One region of the Mesorhizobium sp. RCAM 06353 genome, then DNA from elsewhere that is predicted to be linked to it. Evidence: riboswitches for the same ligand, from Rfam matches in the RefSeq annotation. Region 1 holds a riboswitch; each other region holds the start of a gene.

The links. Region 1 has a riboswitch for cobalamin ahead of bluB (5,6-dimethylbenzimidazole synthase). Riboswitches for the same ligand answer to the same signal wherever they lie in the genome.
Region 2: another riboswitch for cobalamin. It lies ahead of AC56QX_RS19670 (CbtB domain-containing protein); the one in region 1 lies ahead of bluB (5,6-dimethylbenzimidazole synthase).
Region 3: another riboswitch for cobalamin. It lies ahead of AC56QX_RS19445 (DUF1636 family protein); the one in region 1 lies ahead of bluB (5,6-dimethylbenzimidazole synthase).

What each region holds. Positions count from the first base shown of each region.
Region 1 is NZ_CM185031.1:6,065,103-6,068,371, reverse strand. Features, by position in the region: gene AC56QX_RS29505 (TetR/AcrR family transcriptional regulator) at 1-305, shown strand, start outside; gene AC56QX_RS29500 (hypothetical protein) at 410-1,393, shown strand; partial or broken gene bluB (5,6-dimethylbenzimidazole synthase) at 1,558-2,067, opposite strand; cobalamin riboswitch at 2,188-2,367, opposite strand; gene AC56QX_RS29490 (histone deacetylase family protein) at 2,489-3,269, shown strand, end outside.
Region 2 is NZ_CM185031.1:4,076,240-4,079,508, reverse strand. Features, by position in the region: gene cobO (cob(I)yrinic acid a,c-diamide adenosyltransferase) at 1-5, opposite strand, end outside; gene cobU (bifunctional adenosylcobinamide kinase/adenosylcobinamide-phosphate guanylyltransferase) at 7-522, opposite strand; gene AC56QX_RS19675 (CbtA family protein) at 515-1,318, opposite strand; gene AC56QX_RS19670 (CbtB domain-containing protein) at 1,334-1,513, opposite strand; cobalamin riboswitch at 1,547-1,745, opposite strand; gene AC56QX_RS19665 (aromatic ring-hydroxylating oxygenase subunit alpha) at 1,877-3,046, shown strand; gene AC56QX_RS19660 (MFS transporter) at 3,051-3,269, opposite strand, start outside.
Region 3 is NZ_CM185031.1:4,028,485-4,031,753, forward strand. Features, by position in the region: partial or broken gene cobN (cobaltochelatase subunit CobN) at 1-226, opposite strand, end outside; gene cobW (cobalamin biosynthesis protein CobW) at 245-1,282, opposite strand; gene AC56QX_RS19445 (DUF1636 family protein) at 1,285-1,713, opposite strand; cobalamin riboswitch at 1,753-1,958, opposite strand; gene AC56QX_RS19450 (DUF6348 family protein) at 2,018-2,710, opposite strand; gene AC56QX_RS19455 (winged helix-turn-helix domain-containing protein) at 2,740-3,269, opposite strand, start outside.

The DNA.
Region 1 (3,269 bases):
CGCTGGAGCCGGAAATCCAGCGCATCATGTTCCGGGATGGTCCAGCCGTGCTGGGCGATCCGGCACAATGGTCGAATGCCAATGCCTGCGTCGGTTCAATGACCGATCATCTGACCGCGCTGCAGGGGGAGGGGGTGGTCGTCCCGAGCGTCGACCCCGAGACCGCCGCACGGCTGATCAACGGCGCCAGCAGCCAGGCGGCGCAGCGGATTGCCAATTCGAACGATCCCGAAGCGACATCGAAGATGGTGGTGGCGGCGTTCAAGCAGCTGCTTGAAGGCCTCCTCAGAAAACCAGGTTCATAACAGACCCAAATCCCCGTTTGGCGCCTCGCTGGCCACCGCCCCCGATTGACAATCTTCAGGCAGAGCGCATCCTCCGCAGCCATCTCTGAGGGGAGATTCGGAGCATGTGGGATTTCGAGATCGGCCGGTCGGTGTCCATCATGATCAGGACCTGGCCCTTCATTGTCTTTCGTATGATCGTCTATTTCGGCATCACGCTGGCCTACATCATGGCGACCGGCACCGGCGCCTCGGTCGGCTATGGCGTCGGCCATATCTCCACCGATCCCGACGGGCCAATGTCCTTTGCCCTGTGGGGTGGCGTGGTCGGTTTCGGCGTCGTCTCGATCGCCGTCTACTGGATCCGCGAATACATCCTCTACGTCGTCAAGGCCGGCCACATCGCCGTCATGGTCCATCTGATCGATGGCCGGGATGTTCCCGACGGCCAGAACCAGATCGCCTATGCGAAGCAGGTCGTCACCGAGCGTTTCGCCGAGGCCAACATCCTTTTCGTCGTCGACCAGCTGGTCAAGGGCGCCATCCGCGCCATCACCGGCCTGCTTGGCGGCATCGCCGCTTTCCTGCCCATTCCAGGCCTGAGCGGGCTGGTCTCTTTCATCAACACGGTGATCCGCCTGTCGCTGACCTATGTTGACGAGATCATCCTCGGCTACAACATCCGCATCAATTCGTCCTCGCCCTTCGAGACCGCGCGGCAAGGCGTCGTGCTCTACGCCCAGAACGGCAAGACCATGGTAAAGAACGCCATCTGGTTGGCGGTCATCATGTGGGGCGTGTCGTTCGTCATTTTCCTGCTGATGCTGGCCCCGGCCGCCGCCATTCTGTTCATGATGCCGGGACAACTGGCCGGCTGGGCCTTCGTGCTCGCCATCGTCTTCGCCTGGGCCTTCAAGGCGGCCTTCATAGAACCCTTCGCCATCGCCTGCCTGATGCAGGTCTATTTCAAGACCATCGCCGGCCAGGTGCCCGATCCGGCCTGGGATGCCCGGCTGGCCGAGGGGTCGTCGAAGTTCAGGGAGTTGAAGGACAAGGCGCTGGCCTCGTTCGGCGGCTCGCGCTGGGGCACGGCCGGCGCGACGCGCTGATCGGCGGGCTGCGCCGGCGCAATGACAGCGATGTTGAGGTCCGCCACCGCTGACTTGAGCCGCGCCTCGCCTTGCCCGCAAAATGTTTCGCTCATGATCAGTTCGGGCAGCGGCAGCCGCCGGCCCCAGCCATGCGTTTCAAGGTCCGGTTTCGGTGCGAACTCGGAAACACGGCCGACGCAGAGATAGGCGATAGGCGTTACATGGTCGGGAATGGAGAGCAGGCATTTCAACGCTTGCGGCTCGATGATGCTGACCCAGCCGACGCCGACGCCTTCGGCCCGCGCCGCCAGCCAGAAATTCTGCACCGCGCAAACCGTGCTGTAGAGATCCATCTCCGGATTGTGCCAGCGTCCGAGTGGCGAACCTTGCGAGCGCTGGCGGTCGCAAGTGATGCAGATGTTGAGCGCGCTTTCGCAGATGCCTTCCAGCTTGAGCTTGCGGTAGAGCGCCTGTCTTTCGGCCTCGATCGCCGGCAATTCCTGTTCTCGCGCGGCGAGGAACAGGTCGCGCACCTTCTCCCGTCTCGCGGCATCGCGGATGACGATGAAATTCCACGGCTGCATGAAGCCGACAGACGGCGCGTGATGGGCAGCGAGCAGCAAGCGCGCCAGCACCTCATCATCGAGTGCGGTGGGGAGGAAATGGCTGCGGACGTCGCGCCGCGTGAACATGGCGCGGTAGACTGCGTCGCGCGCCCTCCGGTCGAATCCGTCGTTCATAGAAGCGGTTACAGTTTCCGGCATCGCTCGTCCCCTTGCGATTTCAGTCCATGTCCTCCGCCTGACCATGCGGATGACGATGCCTGCCAGGCCGGTCTTCTGGCTCGGGATCAACCCGCGTCCGGTGCCTTCCCGTCATAGACAGTGGCATTTACCGGCGCGGTCCCCCTCACAGCGTTGGGCACGCCACGGAGTTCAACCGTGTTCCCGATTCTCCCGCTTGCGGCGGGCACCAGGCAGTGGCCGCGACCTTACGCCGAAGCTCCTGCGGCGCCAATCCCCGCAGCGACGCCAATGGACGCAGGTGTGATTTTCCCCAGCGATCGAGCCGCTACGCATGGCCATCGCGGCGCCGGGGCACTAGATAGGGAGCATGACAACCCGTCTTTACACCCACCCGATCTTTCTTGAGCACATCACACCGCCCGGTCACCCCGAGCGGCCGGACCGCTTGCGCGCCATCGAGCGCGTCCTCGACGACGAAGCCTTTGCCGCGCTTGATCGCGTCAAGGCGCCGGAGGGCGACGAGGCCACCATCCTCTACGCGCATCCCGCCGATTTCGTCGCCCGCATCCGCGCCGCCATTCCCGAAGAGGGCCTTGCCCGCGTCGATGCCGACACCACCGCCAGCCCGAAGAGCTGGCAGGCAGTGATCACCGCGATCGGCGCCGCCAACGCCGCCGTCGACGATGTTTTTTTAGGCCGAGCCGACAACGTCTTCGTCGCCGCCCGCCCACCCGGGCACCATGCCGAGAAGGCCACCGCAATGGGCTTCTGCTTCTTCAACACGGCGGCGATCGCCGCGCGCTATGCGCAGAAGAAGCATGGCGTCGAGCGCGTCGCGGTCGTCGATTGGGACGTGCACCATGGCAACGGCACGCAGGACATCTTCTGGGACGATCCGTCGGTGCTCTATTGCTCGACGCACCAGATGCCGCTTTATCCTGGCACTGGCGCGAAGAGCGAGACTGGCGCCGGCAACATCGTCAACGCGCCCTTGGCGCCGCAGACCGGCAGCGAGGTGTTTCGCGATGCCTTCCTGTCGCGCGTCCTGCCGGCGCTCGACAATTTCGCGCCCGATCTGATCATCATTTCGGCCGGCTTCGACGCACACCACCGCGATCCGTTGGCAGAGATCAATCTGACCGAGGACG
Region 2 (3,269 bases), 2.0 Mb from region 1:
GTCATCTCATTTCACCTTGAGCGGCAGCCCCGCCACCATCAGCAGCACGGTGTCGGCAATCGACGCGACCTGCTGGTTGAGCCGTCCGGCGTCATCACGAAATCGGCGCGCCAGGGCATTGTCCGGCACGATACCTTGCCCGACTTCGTTGGAAACCACGAACCAGGGCCCGCGCGGCCGCGACAGCACATCCGTCAGCCGCCGGCATTCCAGCTCGAGATCGTGATCGGCCAGCATGTGATTGGTCAGCCACAGCGTCAGGCAGTCGACAAGCACCGGCTGGTTGTCAGGCAGAGCCGTAAGCGCGCCGGCAAGATCGAGCGGTGCGTCGACGGTTATCCAGCCCTCGCCGCGCCGCGAGCGATGCAGTGCGATGCGCTCGCGCATCTCGTCGTCATAGGCTTCAGCCGTGGCGATATAGGCCCATGGTGACGGCAACGCCGTCGCCAGGGCTTCGGCGTGCGCGCTCTTGCCGGAGCGCGCACCGCCGATGATGAAGGTCAGCGAGCTTCGATCAGGCAAAGCTGTCGCGCAGGCTGGTCGCGGTGCCGGTGAAGCGTCCGCGCACCACGCCGACGACGGCGCCAAGCACCAGCCAGAACACCAGATTGGTCACCGTCACCGCCACCACGAACTGGTGGTGCAGGCCTTCCGGGATCGGCGTTTCGAAGCTGTCGGGCTGCGGCGCGCCGACGATGTGCGGAGCGACGATCAGCGCCACACCAAGGATCGCCAGCGGCAGTGACTTGCGGAACGCGATCAGGCCGAGCCCGGCTGCGGTCGCCGCCACCGTTGCCCACCACCAGATCTGGCGTTCGGTCAGATCGGCCGCAGGCATGGCCGGCAGTTCCGGCGGCAGGCCGAGACCAGGCGCCAGCGTGAATACGGCGAAGCCGGCCAGGCCCCAGAACACGCCCTGGCGCCAGGTGCCGATGCCACCAGCGAATTCCGAAACAGCGACCAGGATCAGCGCAAAGCCGATGCCGGTGACGATATTGGCAAGCACGCTGAAGGCGAAACGCTCGAAACCGTCGGCCGGCGCCCAACCCTCGTCTTCCGCCGGAGCAGTCGCTTCGGCCGGGGCCGGCGCCGCAGTGCTCATGGCATTCCCCGCCGGGGCGGCCGTGCTCATGGCAGTGGTATCCGTTGCGGCCGGTGCCGCGGCATGGTCGTGCTTGTGGCCACCGCCGGCCTGTTCGTAGACTTCCGCCTTCAGGATCAGCGGCACGGTGGCATAGGCCTGCATGCAGGCGAGGACGACGCCAGCCACGAGCCCTGCGATCGCCGCGATGAACACGACGTTGCGAAACAGGTTCATGATGTCAGATCCTCGTCAGTGGCAGGGAAACGCCATCGAATGGCGATAGTCGTGAGCCGCATTGTGGATCGCATCGATATGCGAAAAGCCGACAAAGCCCATCACGAAAATGCCGAGAAACGCAGCAAGAGCGAGCTGCATGAAGCGCGACTGCGAGGAGACGGAGGCGCCGAGGGAGACGGAAGCGGTAGTCATATCTTGTCCTTTCACCCTCCACCCGAGGGCCTGTCAGTTTTGCCGTCGTCGGCAGGTCTCCTGGCTCGCGGATCAGCGCCCTTCTCCACCTTCCCGAAGACGAGATCTTCAGTGGCATATGGAGAGGACTACCGCACACAGTTGCGGGGGCAGCCACGGCATTGGGCAACAAACGAGCCCGCACCGCATTCCCTCTTGGCTCCAAAACGGAACCGACGACTGTATGACTATAGGGAAAATCACGACACGCGGCAAACCAAATTCCGCCGGCAAACAGCGCGATTGCGCCATGCCGTCTCCAGGCACGACAATTGACAATTCTCCTGGCCGGGTGTCGGCTGGAGCCTTCACAGGAAGCCAGCCATGCAGCCCATTGCCAGCGAGCGCGATCCCTATAACGGCCTGACCCGGGCCGAACCGACGCTGCCCTCATCGGCCTATTGGGATGCGGCAGCCTATCAACGCGACCTTGATGCCATCTGGTACAAAAACTGGCTGCTCGTCTGTCGCGAGGCCGATCTGGCCCAGCCGCTGGCGTTCCGCCGGTTCCGCATCGGCACGCAGGACATCATCGTGCTGCGCGACGACACCGGCGCGCTGCGCGCCTTCCACAACACCTGCCGCCATCGCGGCTCGCAGCTGTGCCAGGAAAGCGAAGGCCGGCTGAAGGCGCGGCTGATCACGTGTCCCTACCACGCCTGGTCCTATTCGCTGCGTGGTGACCTTGTGCGCGTGCCGTCGAAATCGCTGCCGGACGGCTTCGACAAGGCCGACCACCCGCTCTATCGCGTCGCGCTGTCGGTGTGGCGCGGCTTCGTCTTCGTCAATCTGCAGGAGGACGCGGCCGGCTCGGCGCAGGAATCCTTCGACCCCGCCTCCGGTAATCTCGGCAACTGGCCGCTGGAAACACTGGTCTCAGGCCATGTGCTGCGCAAGGTGATGAACTGCAACTGGAAGATCTTTTGGGAAAACTTCAACGAGTGCCTGCATTGTCCGGGCGTCCACAAGGACCTGTCGCGGCTGGTGCCGATCTATGGCCGCGGCCTGATGAGCCGGCACGACGATCCCGAATGGACCCGCCACGCCGACAATGACGCGCCGGAGTTTTCCGGCGGCCTGCGCGCCGGCGCCGAAACATGGTCACGCGATGGCCAGACGCACGGGCCGGTCTTCTTAGGCCTGACACCGGCCGAACGTGCCGCCGGCCAGACCTACGTCACCAGCCTGCCCTCGATGTTCATCGTCGGTCATGTCGATTATGTCAGGACCGTTCGCCTGGTGCCGCTCGGCCCCGAACAGACGGAGCTTGTCGCCGAATGGCTGTTCGCGCCCGAGGCGCTGGCCACGACCGACATCGACAACATCGTCGCCTTCGGCACACAGGTGCTGGAAGAGGATGCGGCGATCTGCGAGGTCAACCAGAGGGGCCTGCGCTCGATGCGCCACCAAGCCGGCGTGCTGATGCCCGAGGAATATGACCTGCACCGCTTCCACAACTGGGTGCGCGAGCGGCACGCGGCGCTTGCGCCGTGATCCTTCACAAAGACTTCGGCAGATAGCGCCACGTCACGAAGCCGCAAACCGCCGCAAGCAGGCTGAGCGTGATGAACACCGAGCCCAGTCCGAAGAAGATCAACACCACGGAATAGACCAGCGGCGGCGTCAGCTCGGAAAAATCGAGATAGGTGCGGTAGACCGCTGCCATCTGCGCCCGCTCATAAGATCGCACCGAGCGCATGAAGGCGGTCGAGCCCAG
Region 3 (3,269 bases), 2.0 Mb from region 1:
CGACGCTGTCGACCCAAAGGTCGACGGACATCGGATGGCGCAGGTCGCGCAGAGCGGCCAGCCGCATCGAGGGCAGGCGGCCGGCATCCGCCTTCCATGCGGCCGCCAGTCCGGCAAGGTCACTGTCGGTGAAGGACAGGGCCACGATATCCGCCGGCGTCTGCCGCAGATCGACCGGCTCGGCGAGATCGTCGAGCGAGGCGGAGGTCGTGGTGAGGATGTGCATCGCGGCCCGTGTCTGAGATCAGCCGGCGAGTATACGCTCGATCGCCGGGCGGTTCAGCCCCTTGAGGCCGATGACGACGAGGCGCGAGCGGCGGTCGTCGGCGGCGGTCCAGGCGCGGTCATAGTAATGATTGACGCGCGGGCCGACGGCTTGCAGCAAAAGCCGCATCGGCTTGCCGCCGACCTCGACGAAGCCTTTGACGCGCAGCACGTTTTCCTGCTCGGCGGCGGTGGCGACGCGTTTTGCCAGCTCGTCCGGATTGGCGATCGAGGCAATGTCGACGATGAAGGTGTCGAAATCGTCATGCTCGTGGTCGAACGCACCGTCATGATGGGACTTGCGGTTCTCGATGTCGTCCTCGACGGCGAGACCGAGCCCGAGCAACACCGAGGGATCGACCTTGCCATGCGACGTCGGCACGATCTTCACGGCGCGGGCGGAGTGTTCGCCGATGATGGCGTTGGCGCGGGCCGAACCTGCGGCGTCCATCAAATCGCTCTTCGACAGGATGATCAGATCGGCGCAGGCGATCTGGTCCTCGAATACCTCCTCGACCGGATCGTCATGGTCGAGGCTGTCATCCCCGGCGCGCTGCGCCTGCAAGGCGTCCATGTCGTTGGCGACGCGGCCTTCGGCCAGCGCCGGGCCGTCGACCACGGCAATGACGCCATCGACGGTTACGCGGCTCTTCACGCTTGGCCACTGGAAAGCCTGGACCAGCGGCTTGGGCAGAGCGAGGCCCGAGGTTTCGATCAGGATGTGGTCGACCTTCGGCGTCAGCGACAGGATTTTGTCGAGCGCCGGCACGAAATCGTCGGCGACGGTGCAGCAGATGCAGCCATTGGCGAGTTCGACGATGTTTTCCTCCGGGCAGGTGTCGATGCCGCAGCCTTTCAGGATTTCGCCGTCGATGCCGATATCGCCGAACTCGTTGACGATGATCGCAATGCGCTTGCCGCCGGCATTTTCCAGGAGATGGCGGACCAGCGTCGTCTTGCCGGCGCCGAGGAAGCCGGTGACGACGGTGCAGGGGACGCGGGAGACGGAAGCGGTCATGGTCAATCCTTCAGCATGTCGAGAGGTGGAATGCGGGCAACGAGGCCGCGCTTGAGCGAATCGGGCCGGCCGCGCCATGGGATGAGGCCGTCGGTCGAGGTGGCGAAGAGCTTTGCGCCGGTGACGAGGTCGGCGCCGCTGGTCAGCGTCAAGTCGCCGAACACATAGCTCCAGCAGCCGTCGCGCAGGATGGCAGCACTAAGGCGATGCTTGCAATTGCCGAGGCATTCAACCGTGCGAACGCGGATAGTGTCGGCCGCTGCGGCTTGGCGCGTATCTTCAGCCAAAAGTTCGCCGGCGCGGGGATGGGCATCCGAGCCGGATTCATCGCGGCAGGAGGCGCAAACAATGACGGTGACGCCGGCCAAAGCATCACTGTTGGCGGACGGAATATCCGCTGTGCCAGCCGAAAAACTGCTGTTCTGGTCCAAAAACCGGGCTCCTTGCCCGGAAACCCGCCGGGCGATCGGATTCTTCTGTCGCAGACGGCAGGTCTCCTGGCTCGCGAGTCATCGCCCTCGGTAGCCGCCTTCCCGGGAACCTCCCAGTGGCTTTCGGCCTTGGCTCTTCGCTTACAGTTGCGGGGACAGCCGCGGATTTGAGATCGAAATCCCGCACCGCATTCCCTCTTAGCCCCTGCCGTTGCGGGCAAGGGACCGTCTGGACCGGATTTAGGCTTTTGCAGGCAGCGGTGTCAACGCATGGCTACGACATGGCGATGTCGGCAAGAGGCTGTCATCTTCCAGCTTCCGGCAGTGCCAGGATAACCTGCCGGATAGCTTGATAGCCATCGCCATAGTCCCAGTCATGATCGACAGCCAGATTCTGTCCTTCTTGCCAAACCACGTTGTCCAGAAGGACTTCGGCACTAATAAGCGTGCCGTTCAAGCCTGCCAGAAAGGTCCGTACAAAATGGCTTCCAGGGGGTACCGAAGCTGTGAACAGCTTTTCCAGCTTGGCATAGAATGCTGGATAGCTTGGGGTCAGCGAGCATAGCTCGGTAGTGGCCTGGGAAATGACCGGTCCGCCATAGATTTTCCAGCGGGCATTGTTGCGCCAGATCTTCCAACTGGCGCTGCTTCGCTGCCAAATCTCTACATCGGCCTGCATGTTGTCGCACACATGATCAGCCAGCCCCTCAATGGCCACGTGGAAAACACCACGGAGAAATTTTTCAAACGCCTGATTCAATTCTTGTTCGCGCGTGTCACCGAAGCCAGCAAAGGATTCGATGACCGGCTGAACATCAAGCAACGGAGAGAATATGTAGATTTCAAGAACCAGCCGGTCAGAGCCCGTCTCGAACACCTCAGCCTCAAACCGAAGTTGCCCCGACTGGAGCGTAACGTCCTGCTCTCTACGTACTGCATCCATTCCATGTGCAATCAGCGCACCATGGATCATGTCGAGCACTTTGTGCGATGCCATTGCAAAATCTACCGGGCTTCTTGGAGCGTCTATGACAGAGGCCGTGGAGGTTGACCATCTCTCTGACTGGCCAGCGCCGGCCCCAGCCCACCGGCCGGCGTCACTTCCATGCGTTCAAGGCCGAGCCAGCCCTGCATCTGCTTCAGTTCCTCGAACAGTTGCGCGGCGGTTTCAGGCGGCGCACCGGGCTCGGGGTAGGCCGCGTGCACGCGCAGGACGCTCGCCGGCCGGTCGGCTCTAAGGTCGACGCGTGCGACGATCCGGTCGCCGAGCAGGAAGGGCAGGACATAATAGCCGTACTGCCGCTTTTCGGCCGGTGTGTAGATCTCGATGCGGTAATGGAAATTGAAGAGGCGTTCAGAGCGCGAGCGTTCGAAGACGACCGGGTCGAAGGGCGCCAGCAAGGCGCGCGCCTCGATTTTTCGGGGCAGGCGGGCGTCCTTATAGAGGTAAGCCGGCTTGTCCCAGCCTTCGACACGCACCGGCACCAGCTCGCCGGCCTCGACCAATTCCTCCAGCCGGCCCTTCATGTCGGCCGGCGACAGGCGGAAATAGTCGC